Linked DNA regions of Butyricimonas faecalis. The protein of the gene in region 1 interacts with the protein of each later gene in a pairwise test. Links are inferred from orthologs where the notes say so. Each region holds a gene or a part of one and is shown in the gene's direction. Other genes may lie near its edges.

The links.
Region 2: the proteins of D8S85_RS14935 (region 1) and D8S85_RS00050 interact in binary tests that used the Escherichia coli proteins (3 or more experiments, as listed by UniProt). The link is inferred for Butyricimonas faecalis from one-to-one orthologs.

The regions. Positions count from the first base shown.
Region 1 is NZ_CP032819.1:3,510,638-3,515,743, forward strand. Bases 1,636-4,446 are described here. They hold D8S85_RS14935 (nucleotide exchange factor GrpE), read left to right. Parts: upstream 1,636-2,649; coding sequence 2,650-3,243; downstream 3,244-4,446. Other genes in these bases: rpsT (30S ribosomal protein S20), read left to right, coding at 1,636-1,639; radC (RadC family protein), read left to right, coding at 1,782-2,477; dnaJ (molecular chaperone DnaJ), read left to right, coding at 3,261-4,409; D8S85_RS14945 (hydrogen peroxide-inducible genes activator), read left to right, coding at 4,421-4,446. Also shown: eno (phosphopyruvate hydratase), read left to right, coding at 1-34; rsmI (16S rRNA (cytidine(1402)-2'-O)-methyltransferase), read right to left, coding at 153-845; more of rpsT, read left to right, coding at 1,388-1,635; more of D8S85_RS14945, read left to right, coding at 4,447-5,106. UniProt on the Escherichia coli protein: Participates actively in the response to hyperosmotic and heat shock by preventing the aggregation of stress-denatured proteins, in association with DnaK and GrpE. It is the nucleotide exchange factor for DnaK and may function as a thermosensor.
Region 2 is NZ_CP032819.1:14,203-19,924, reverse strand. Bases 1,468-4,457 are described here. They hold D8S85_RS00050 (Nramp family divalent metal transporter), read left to right. Parts: upstream 1,468-2,326; coding sequence 2,327-3,589; downstream 3,590-4,457. Other genes in these bases: D8S85_RS00045 (TlpA disulfide reductase family protein), read right to left, coding at 3,722-4,457; D8S85_RS00055 (calcium/sodium antiporter), read right to left, coding at 1,468-2,177. Also shown: D8S85_RS00060 (AMP-binding protein), read left to right, coding at 1-876; more of D8S85_RS00055, read right to left, coding at 1,245-1,467; more of D8S85_RS00045, read right to left, coding at 4,458-4,852; D8S85_RS00040 (PKD-like family lipoprotein), read right to left, coding at 5,002-5,722. UniProt on the Escherichia coli protein: H(+)-stimulated, divalent metal cation uptake system. Involved in manganese and iron uptake. Can also transport cadmium, cobalt, zinc and to a lesser extent nickel and copper. Involved in response to reactive oxygen.

The DNA.
Region 1 (5,106 bases):
TGCCCAGTTTTATGGACGGAAGTTTTGCAAGTAATTAAGTTATTCATAAAATGCAAAGACTCTTATGGCATAGCTGTAGGAGTCTTTCCTTTTAGAGATAGGTAATATGCTTGATTTGTAGTACATTTATGGTTGTTTGTCTGAAATGCAAATCATTCTTTTTCTTGTTCTTTTTTGGGTTTACCCTCTACGATCATGACGATCTCTCCTTTTACCCCGTTTTCGGTGTAATGATCAATTAGTTCTTTTAATGTACCCCGTTGGAAGTCTTCGAAAAGTTTACTGATCTCGCGAGCTACGCAGGCATGGCGGTTTTCCCCGAAGAATTCAGCCATTTGTTCGAGGGCTTTTACTAAGCGGAATGGTGATTCGTAAAATATCATCGTGCGTTCCTCTTCAGCGAGGGCTATGAGTTTCTTTTGGCGGCCTTTTTTTTGTGGTAGAAATCCCTCAAAACAAAAACGATCACAGGGTAGGCCTGAGTTGACGAGAGCCGGAACAAATGCTGTGGCTCCAGGTAAACATTCTGTTTCTATTCCTTGCTCGATGCAGGTACGTACAAGTAGAAATCCCGGGTCGGAGATTCCCGGTGTTCCGGCATCACTGATTAAGGCTATGTCTTCACCTTGAGCAATGCGCTCTGTAATACGACTTACTTGCTGGTGTTCATTGAATTTATGGTGTGAGAGCAAGGGCGTGTTAATCTCGTAATGTTTTAATAGTTTTGCAGAGGTTCGGGTATCTTCGGCAAGTACAAGAGGTACTTCTTTTAGTATGCGAAGTGCTCTCAGCGTAATGTCTTCAAGATTACCGACTGGAGTTGGAATCAGATATAATTTAGCCATAATAATTGATAATTGAAAGTGAATTTCGATCTTCAATAGGTTACAGGGGCAAAGGTAGGGAATAAAATATTTACATGTATGAGGTGGGAGAATTTTATTTGTTAACACGAAAGGTGTCGTATTGTATTTATTTACAAATGATTGATGCAACATTCACGGCCAAATTGCCAAAGATGTGAAAAAAAAATCACGTTTTCTTTGGTTGGAATGAAATTTGCCGTATATTTGCAACCGCTAAAGCAAAAGATGGTCCGTTCGTCTAGGGGCTAGGACGCAAGATTCTCATTCTTGTAACACGGGTTCGATTCCCGTACGGACTACTAAGGCAAAGAGCAAGATATTAACGATGGTCCGTTCGTCTAGGGGTTAGGACGCAAGATTTTCATTCTTGTAACACGAGTTCGATTCTCGTACGGACTACCGAGATTTTAGTGGGTTTTATGGTCCGTTCGTCTAGGGGTTAGGACGCAAGATTTTCATTCTTGTAACACGAGTTCGATTCTCGTACGGACTACAAAGTTGAATTAAATTAATTTGTAGAGATGGCAAATCATCAATCATCAGAAAAAAGAATAAGGCAGACTGAAAAAAGAAGATTACACAATCGTTATTATGCAAAGACTGCTAGAAATGCCGTTAGAAAGCTACGTGCAATGACTGAGAAGGAGACTGCAGCAGATTTATTGCCGAAGGTTTCGGCTATGTTGGATAAATTAGCAAAAAAACATATTATCCACAAGAACAAAGCAGCTAACTTAAAGTCTAGCTTGGCTTTACATGTGAATAAATTGTAATTTTACTATTTTAAGATATTGAGGTAACAGACAGAATGTTTGTTACCTCTATTTCTATGTGTCGCTGGATCTTGAGAAATTGTTTCTCGAGATTTTTTTTATTGTAAAAAAATAGCTATATTGCCAGCAATAAAGAAAAAATATGGCTGAAAATTATATCCCGATTTCCTCGTGGGCGGAAGACGACAAGCCTCGGGAAAAGATGTTGTCGAAAGGTGTTGCTACACTTTCAACAAATGAGTTACTCGCAATTTTAATCCGTTCGGGGTGTGGAGGGGAATCTGCCTTGGATTTGTCTCGTCGGATATTGTTAGATCTTAGTAATGATTTGAATACGTTGGCTCGTCTTTCTGTTTTGGATTTTACGAATCGTTACAAAGGAGTAGGGATGGCAAAGGCTGCTTCGATCGTTGCTGCAATGGAATTAGGGCGCCGCCGGGCGTTGTCTGCGGTAAGGGAAGAGCCATCCGTGGCAACTAGCCGGGATTTGTATGATTATCTCCAACCATTAATTGGGGATCTGGATCATGAAGAGTTTTGGGTAGTGGCCCTGTCTAGTGCTTGCCGGATTAAGTCATGTGATCGTTTGTTTTCGGGGGGAATTGAAAGCACGATTATTGATATTCGTATGATATTCAGGAGGGTGCTGGAATCAAAAGCATGTTCTATTGTGATCGCTCACAACCATCCTAGCGGCAATAACCGTCCGAGTTCTCATGATATTACTTTGACGAAGAAAGTGCAGGAGGCAGGACGGGTGTTGGATATCATGATACTGGATCATATTATCGTTTGCCCTGATCGGTATTACAGTTTTGCGGATAATGGAATGCTTTAATCCTATTAAGTGCTAAAAGTTGAATCAGAAGGATATCTTTTATTATCTTTGTGGCAGCTATTGATGTCATATTGACACTTGTTGTGATTGTTAATGTGACATGTTGAGACTTGGCAGGGATTTTGCTTAGAATAAATAGTTTAAAATGTTTATTCATAAAAATATATACGATATGGCAGAAGAGAAGATGTCGACTCAGGAGAACGAGTTTGAAGAGTCACAGATGAACGAAATGGAGAAAGAAGAAGTGAATTCTGGAAAACATCACGAGGAGGCTCACAAAAAGAAAGAGGACAAGTCGTGTAAAAAAGAAGACAAACAGCTTGAAGAGTTGGGACAAAAGTTGATCGAAATGAATGATAAATATTTACGTTTGTCTGCAGAGTTCGATAACTACCGGAAACGTACTTTGAAGGAAAAAATGGAGTTGACGAAGAGTGCTGGGGAACAATTGTTGAGTAATATTTTACCTGTGGTGGATAACTTTGAACGTGCCTTGAAAAGTATGAGTACGGCGAAAGATGTGGCAGCTCTGAAAGAAGGAGTAGATTTGATTTATGCTAATTTCAAGTCTTTTTTGACACAAAATGGTGTAAAAGAAATCGAAACTGAAAATGCTGATTTTAACACGGATATTCATGAGGCGGTAACGACAATTCCAGCCCCGACCCCTGAGTTGAAGGGAAAAGTGTTGGATTGTATTGAGAAGGGGTATTATTTGAATGACAAAGTTATGCGTTTTGCAAAAGTGGTTGTTGGTGAATAAAATATAGTTGCGTGGTAATGGAAAAGAGAGATTATTATGAGGTGTTGGGGGTATCTAAGAGTGCTGATGCCACTGAGATTAAGAAAGCATATCGGAAACTGGCTTTGAAATACCACCCGGACAAGAATCCGGGAGACAAGGAGGCCGAGGAAAAATTTAAAGAAGCTGCAGAGGCATATGATGTGTTGAGTAACGAGGAAAAGAGACATCGTTATGACCAATTCGGATATGCTGGTGTTGGTGGCGCCGGACAAGGAGGTTTTGGTGGAGGCATGAGTATGGATGATATTTTCTCTCAATTCGGGGATATTTTTGGGAGTTTTGGTGGCTTTAGTGGTTTCGGTGGTTTTGGCGGTGGACGTGGTTCTCGTCGGGTAAATCGGGGAACTAATCTGAGAGTGAAAGTTAAAATGAGTCTTCAAGAAATTGCTACTGGAATTGAGAAGAAAATTAAGGTGAAAAAATATGTGGCTTGTCAACATTGTAACGGAACGGGGGCAAAGGATGGAAAATCCTATTCTACTTGTTCTACTTGTAAGGGATCAGGGCAGGTGACCCGAGTACAGAATACAATATTGGGGGCGATGCAAACTACTTCCACGTGTCCGACTTGCGAAGGTGAAGGAAAAATTATTAATGAAAAATGTACTTTCTGTAATGGAGAGGGTGTGTTGATGTCGGAGGAGGTAATTTCTATCAACATTCCGGCAGGAGTGGCAGAAGGAATGCAATTATCATTGAGTGGTAAGGGAAATGCAGCTCGTCGCGGAGGCGTGAACGGGGATTTGATCGTGTTGATAGAAGAAGAAGAACATCCGGAGTTGGTGCGGGATGGGAATGATTTATTATATAACGTGTTTATCGGGTACCCGGAAGCTGTATTAGGAGAAACAGTTGAAATTCCGACTATCGAAGGGAAAGTGAAGGTGAAGATTGAGGCTGGGACCCAACCAGGTAAGATATTGCGTTTACGGGGCAAAGGTTTGCCTGATGTAAACGGTTATGGTAAAGGTGACTTGTTGGCAAAGGTGAACGTGTGGATTCCTAAGAATTTGTCTAAGGATGAGAAGAAGCTTGTGGAAAAGATGAGAGAGACGGAAGGTTTTAAACCGGGGAGTGGCGATAAAAAAAGCATCTTCTCCAAGATGAAGGATTTTTTTGATTAAAAGATAAATTTATGATTACACTGACACAATTAGAATATGTTGTTGCAGTCGATGAATTCCGGCATTTTGCAACAGCAGCCGACAAGTGTTTCGTGACACAGCCGACACTGAGTATGCAAATTAAGAAGTTGGAAGACGATCTGGGTGTAATCATTTTTGATCGGAGTCGACAGCCGGTAGTTCCCACTGACATTGGATATAAGTTGATAGAGCAGGCTAGAATAGTGTTGGCTTCGACACAAAGAATAAAAGAGATTATTAATGAAGAGAAACAGGAAGTAGCGGGATCTTTGAAAATAGGTATTATTCCCACGCTAGCTCCTTATTTATTACCGATATTTATCGGGGACTATATTCGTCGTTATCCAGGGGTACAAGTGGAAGTGGAGGAATTAATCTCGGAAGAGATTATCCGGCGATTGAAACACGACACGTTGGACGTGGGAATATTTGTGACCCCTTATCATGATAGTAAGATTGTAGAGCAGCCCGTGTTTTATGAGGAAATGATGATTTACGCTCATCCCGATCACGAACTTTTAAAAAAGAAAGACGTAAAAACACAAGATATTGCAACTCCTGAATTATGGATGTTGGGTGACGGGCATTGTTTTCGGGATCAAGTCGTAAATTTATGCGAGATACAAGAAACGCAACATAAAAATTTGCCGTTTGATTTCGAGAGTAATTCTTTAGA
Region 2 (5,722 bases), 3.5 Mb from region 1 along the record:
GCCTTCTCCACGGTAAGACCCAACTTGATTGTTTCCGTGCCCTTGATTATCGAAAAAATCATTCGGAAAAAAGTATTCCCCGCGCTGGAAAAACCATTGATAAAACTCATGTTAAACCTGCCGTTACTCGACAAAAAAGTAAAGAACTCCATCCGCCAGAAAGTCATCGATGCCTTCGGCGGTAATTTCAAGGAACTCATCGTCGGCGGGGCAGCCCTGAATAAAGAAGTTGAAGAGTTTTTACACTCGATAAACTTTCCCTATACCGTGGGTTACGGGATGACCGAATGCGGACCGATTCTCTCGTATGCCGGATGGGAAACTTTCAAAAAAGGTTCCTGCGGAAAAGCGGCACCTCGCATGCAACTAAAAATAGACTCCCCGGATCCGGCGCACATCGTTGGTGAAATCCTTGCCAAAGGAGACAACCTCATGATCGGGTATTACAAAAACGAAGCCGCCACACAAGCCGCTTTCACGCCCGATGGATGGCTCCGCACGGGAGACCTCGGCCTGATTGACGAGGAAGGTAATCTTTTCATCAAGGGACGCAGTAAAAACATGATTCTCGGTCCCAGTGGCCAGAACATTTACCCGGAAGAAATCGAGGATCATCTGAATAACCTTCCCTACGTATGCGAATCCATCGTTGTCGAGAAAGAAGGCAAACTCACCGCCTTAATCTATCCCGACTTCGAGGCCATCAATGCCGACAATAAAAACTCGGACGAGGCCATTACCGCCATCATGGAAGAAAACCGGAAACAAGTGAACGAAACCCTTCCGGCATACAGCCAGATCGCGAAAATCACGATATACAACGAAGAATTCGAAAAAACACCCAAGAAAAGTATTAAACGGTTTTTATATCAATAACGGTTAGCCGTTATTGATATAAAAATTTTTAACGGTGTTCCATAAACATGGACATCGAATTAATGTGAAATAACGTTATCAAAATGCTATCATCTTGGCATTATATTGCCATCATATTGCGAGCCGCTCCCATTCCCCTCCCATTCCGCTCCTATTCCCCTCCCATTAAAATACGAAATTATTGTAGTACGATAGCAATTATTAACAGGGTGATAGGTTTATGGTAGCAATTTGATCACAGCATAATAGCTCTATCGGATAGAAACTCCAATAGAGAGCCCGCGTTACAGGAATACAGCTTCACAAGAATTGTTATAACAACAAACAAACGTTTTATCATATAACCACTCCAATTCCCCCTTCCTACTTTACCAAACAATCAGATACAATGTATAAGCGACATAAATAACAAATAATACCACACCTTCCCCCCGCCCGATCTTGAATCCCGTGCGCATGAAAGGCAAAAGCAGTAAAGAAGTTCCGAGCATCACCAGCATATCCGTCCAGTTAATCTGGTTGGTCTCCACGGGCGCAATCGTCGCGGTTAATCCCAAAACAGCCAAAAGATTGAATATATTCGAACCGATCACGTTACCGATAGCAATATCCGTACGTTTCTTCAACGCGGCCACCACGGAGGTTGCCAGTTCCGGCATACTCGTTCCTGCCGCCACGATCGTCAGCCCGATCACCGCCTCGCTCCATCCCAGGGCTTTCGCGATAATCACGGCATTATCGACAAGCAAGCCCGATCCCCATACCAACAAAGCAAGTCCCGCAATCACCAACACGACATCCAACATCCAACTCTTCGTGGGTTTGATTTCCTCGTCCCCTTCAACAGCCTCTCCCCGCTTGGCCTTGTACACGCAGTAAATCGTATAAGCACATATCCCGGCAAAAAACAAGATTCCGGCCCATCTTCCGAAACTCCCGTTACGAAATATCCCCACGAACAGCAACGTGGCCACCAGCATCACGGGCGCATCCAAACGAATCAACCGGGAATTCACTCGCAACGGGTAAATCATAGCCGAAATACCAAGAATAGCGCAAACATTGAATATATTGGATCCCATCACGTTCCCCACGGCAATACCCGGATTACCCTCCAACGCCGACTGCACGCTAACCAACAACTCCGGTGCACTTGTTCCGAAAGCCACCACGGTCAAACCGACAACTAAAGGAGATATTCCAAAACGCACGGCCAAAGACGCGCTACCTTTTACCAAAAAATCAGCCCCGAAATAAAGTACAACCAAAGAGGCTGCCACGAGAAGTACAGGAATCAGCATGAAGATCAAAAGTTAAAAGTTAATACTAAAAGTTCACGATCGCGAGAACAAATATTCATCGTTATTCGTACTTTTGAGACCTCAAAAATAAGAATAAAATTACACGATCGTTTTTTAACCTTTAGTTTTTAGCTTTTAACTTGAACAATATGTTTAAACAATTCAAGGAACTACTGAACACGGCAAAACATACTCCCAAGCTCGGGGGATTGGAAATATTCAAATACATCGGTCCCGGTCTATTAGTCACCGTGGGCTTTATTGATCCGGGAAACTGGGCCTCCAACCTGGCCGCCGGAGCAGAATTCGGTTATTCACTATTATGGATGGTCACCCTGTCCACGATCATGCTGATCGTGTTGCAGCACAACGTGGCACACTTGGGGATTGCCTCCGGCTTGTGCCTTTCGGAAGCCGCCAGCGAGTACCTGAAACCCCGTTATGCCAAAGGGATCCTCTACTCGGCCATGCTCGCCTCCATCTCCACCTCGCTGGCCGAGATTCTGGGTGGAGCCATTGCCCTGCAAATGTTATTCAACATCCCGATCCGGGCCGGGGCAATACTCGTGTTGCTTTTCGTGGTCATCATGTTGTTCACTAATACCTATCGGGTGATCGAGAAATGGATTATCGCCTTCGTTTCCATCATCGGTTTATCGTTCATCTACGAGCTTTCCCTGGTGGAAATCGATTGGAACACAGCTCTACCCGCGTGGGTTACCCCCGCTTTTCCCGATGGTTCCATGGTCGTTATCATGAGCGTGCTCGGGGCCGTGGTGATGCCCCACAATCTATTTCTCCATTCCGAGGTCATCCAAAGCCGCCAATGGAATATACAGGACGACAAAATCATCAAGAAGCAACTACGCTACGAGTATGCCGACACGATTCTTTCCATGTTGATCGGTTGGGCCATCAACAGCGCCATGATCCTGTTGGCCGCCGCCGCATTTTTCGGGACTAGAACTCCCGTCACGGAATTGGAACAAGCCAATTCCCTGTTGGCACCGTTACTCGGGAATAATGCCTCCGTGATTTTCGCCGTGGCTCTCTTGTTTGCCGGCATTTCCTCTACTATTACTTCGGGCATGGCAGCCGGCTCTATTTTTGCCGGGATATACAAGGAACCCTACGATATCAAGGATAACCACTCCCGCATCGGTGTACTAACTTCCCTGATTATCGCTTTCGCCTTGATCATGGTGGTATCGAATCCTTTCCAAGGGTTGATTTACTCGCAGATGGCCCTAAGCGTACAGTTGCCGATCACGATTTTCACGCAGGTTTACCTCACCTCGTCTTCCAAGGTCATGGGAAAATACAAAAACTCAACTTACACGAAATGGCTCCTGTACGTGATCGGTGGAATTGTCACGTTATTAAATATTATGCTATTAATTAGTTTTTTATAACCTTGATAGGAATATATAAATGCTCAAAAAAAGAGGTAAAGACGACTTCACTTAATTTTAAGTCGTCTTTACCGGTATCATCCATTCCCGAAATATTTACAAGATATTCACGATTGAATTCAAATGATTCATTTACTTCACAAATTTATCCGGAACATCTATTAAATCCTGCCCCCTCAACTCTTTTGCCAAAATTTTCCCGTCCGGGCCGATTAACACAATATATGGAACAGCTCTAACACAATATAAGCGTGAAGCCGGATTACCTCGTCCTAAAATCATGTGCTCCCAAAAGCTCCCATCTTCCCGAATAATTTTTTTCCATCTCTCCTCATAGAAATCAGAAGAAACGCCTAATATTTTAAAATTTTTTCCTTCAAAATGCTTCAACGCTTTCTTTAATGCTGGAACTTCTTTCCGACACCAATGACAATATGAATGCCAAAAGTCAATCAACACATAATTACCCCGTAAATCACTCAAACGTATTATATTACCTAAAGTATCTTTTCCTACAATTTCGGGAGCCTCATGACCAATAGAACAATTCTCGTAAATCATCAATTGTTCTCCCATCCAAGTCATGTAACGGGTTTTCTTTGCTTTGGACCCGAAAGTCTTAATATAGGCTCTCTCTTTATCAACATCGTTTAATGTTGGAAAATTTTTAAACTGAAATATTTTAGAATAATAGAGGTATATCCCGAAAGGGTTATTCCTGTTTTTCTCCAAATATTTGTTTACCAATGCCTGTTCTATCTCTTTTTCTTTTGTGTAATAAGGGATTGACTCTTTTTTAATTCTTGCCATTTCAGCCTCATCGCCCATATCACGTGCCCGAAAGAAACAACGATCCAAAGAATCTTGAATATGTTTATTCGTGGCAACATATAGTTCATTAGCAAATTCACGATACAATTTATCCAACGGAGAGCCTTTTACACTCCATGTTATTCCTTCCTCCGTCACTCGTTCTGCTGTCAATTTTACATTTTTTCCATCTAGAAAAAAATAACCACCATGTTTAAGATTATCTCCCACGAAATAAAGCTCCGGCGTCATTTCATTCAAAACAAACTCAAAATTTCCTTTATGAACTTCAGCGGAATCAATCACACGATATATTTCTCTAAACTCATTTACAACTTCAAACAAATAAATTTTATTGATTTGAGCATCTCCGACATTACCCTCTATTCTTTGTTGACTATAACTTTCAAAAAATACAACATAAAAAAGAAGGAAAAGAATACCTTTTTTCATAACGAATAAATTACTTCCATTCATTTAATAACAAAAAGAACGAGAGAGAGATACACAATTTTTTTAGACTCTCTCTCTGTAACATTTTAATTCAATCTGAACATGGATAGAGAATGTAAAATTTAACACATCCTCTATCTGTCATTCGATTAATTCAACTTTTCTACGGTATAAAGTACCTCATCACAGAATCCAGTTTTTGCATAGATCTTTTCCGCGGAAAGACCACCAACGTTGTTCAAACGATAAACGGCAATTCCTCCAGGTTTATCACTCAAACCACGATCTTTTACAGCTACAGTAAGTTGCACATATGTGTCTTCTATACCCTGTGGATCTTTTATCTCGGTGCAATCCATCCCCGTTATGGTGTAATTCTCAACATCACCATCAATTAATACCGCCTCGGAAAGCGTTCCAATATTAAACGCATATATCTTATTATTGCTCAAGAAGAAGAAAATATTAGGCTGCCCTAAAACATAATCTTTCCAAGGATAGGAATTAGCAAAAAACAACTTCGTTCCAGCAATAAAACTCGACGCTTCATACAAATGGGGAAATTCACTTTTCGAGAGAACTTTTTTATCTTCAGCAACAAATATCGTTTGCCAAGATGAATTAAAGCCCGTTTTACTTTTAAGCAGTATATATTCACCCGTTTTCGTATTTTTCATCAATTCCCACATAAAATCCTTACGAGAACTTTGATTTCCCATAACAATCAACTCAATTCCCTCTCCTATATCATTCGGATCATAATTGGAAAAATCATAATCTTTCCCGGTAATAAAACTAAAATACCCGACCCCATCTTTATTTACCATAAACCGATTATGCAGGTTATCATAAAACATAAGTCCCACAGAA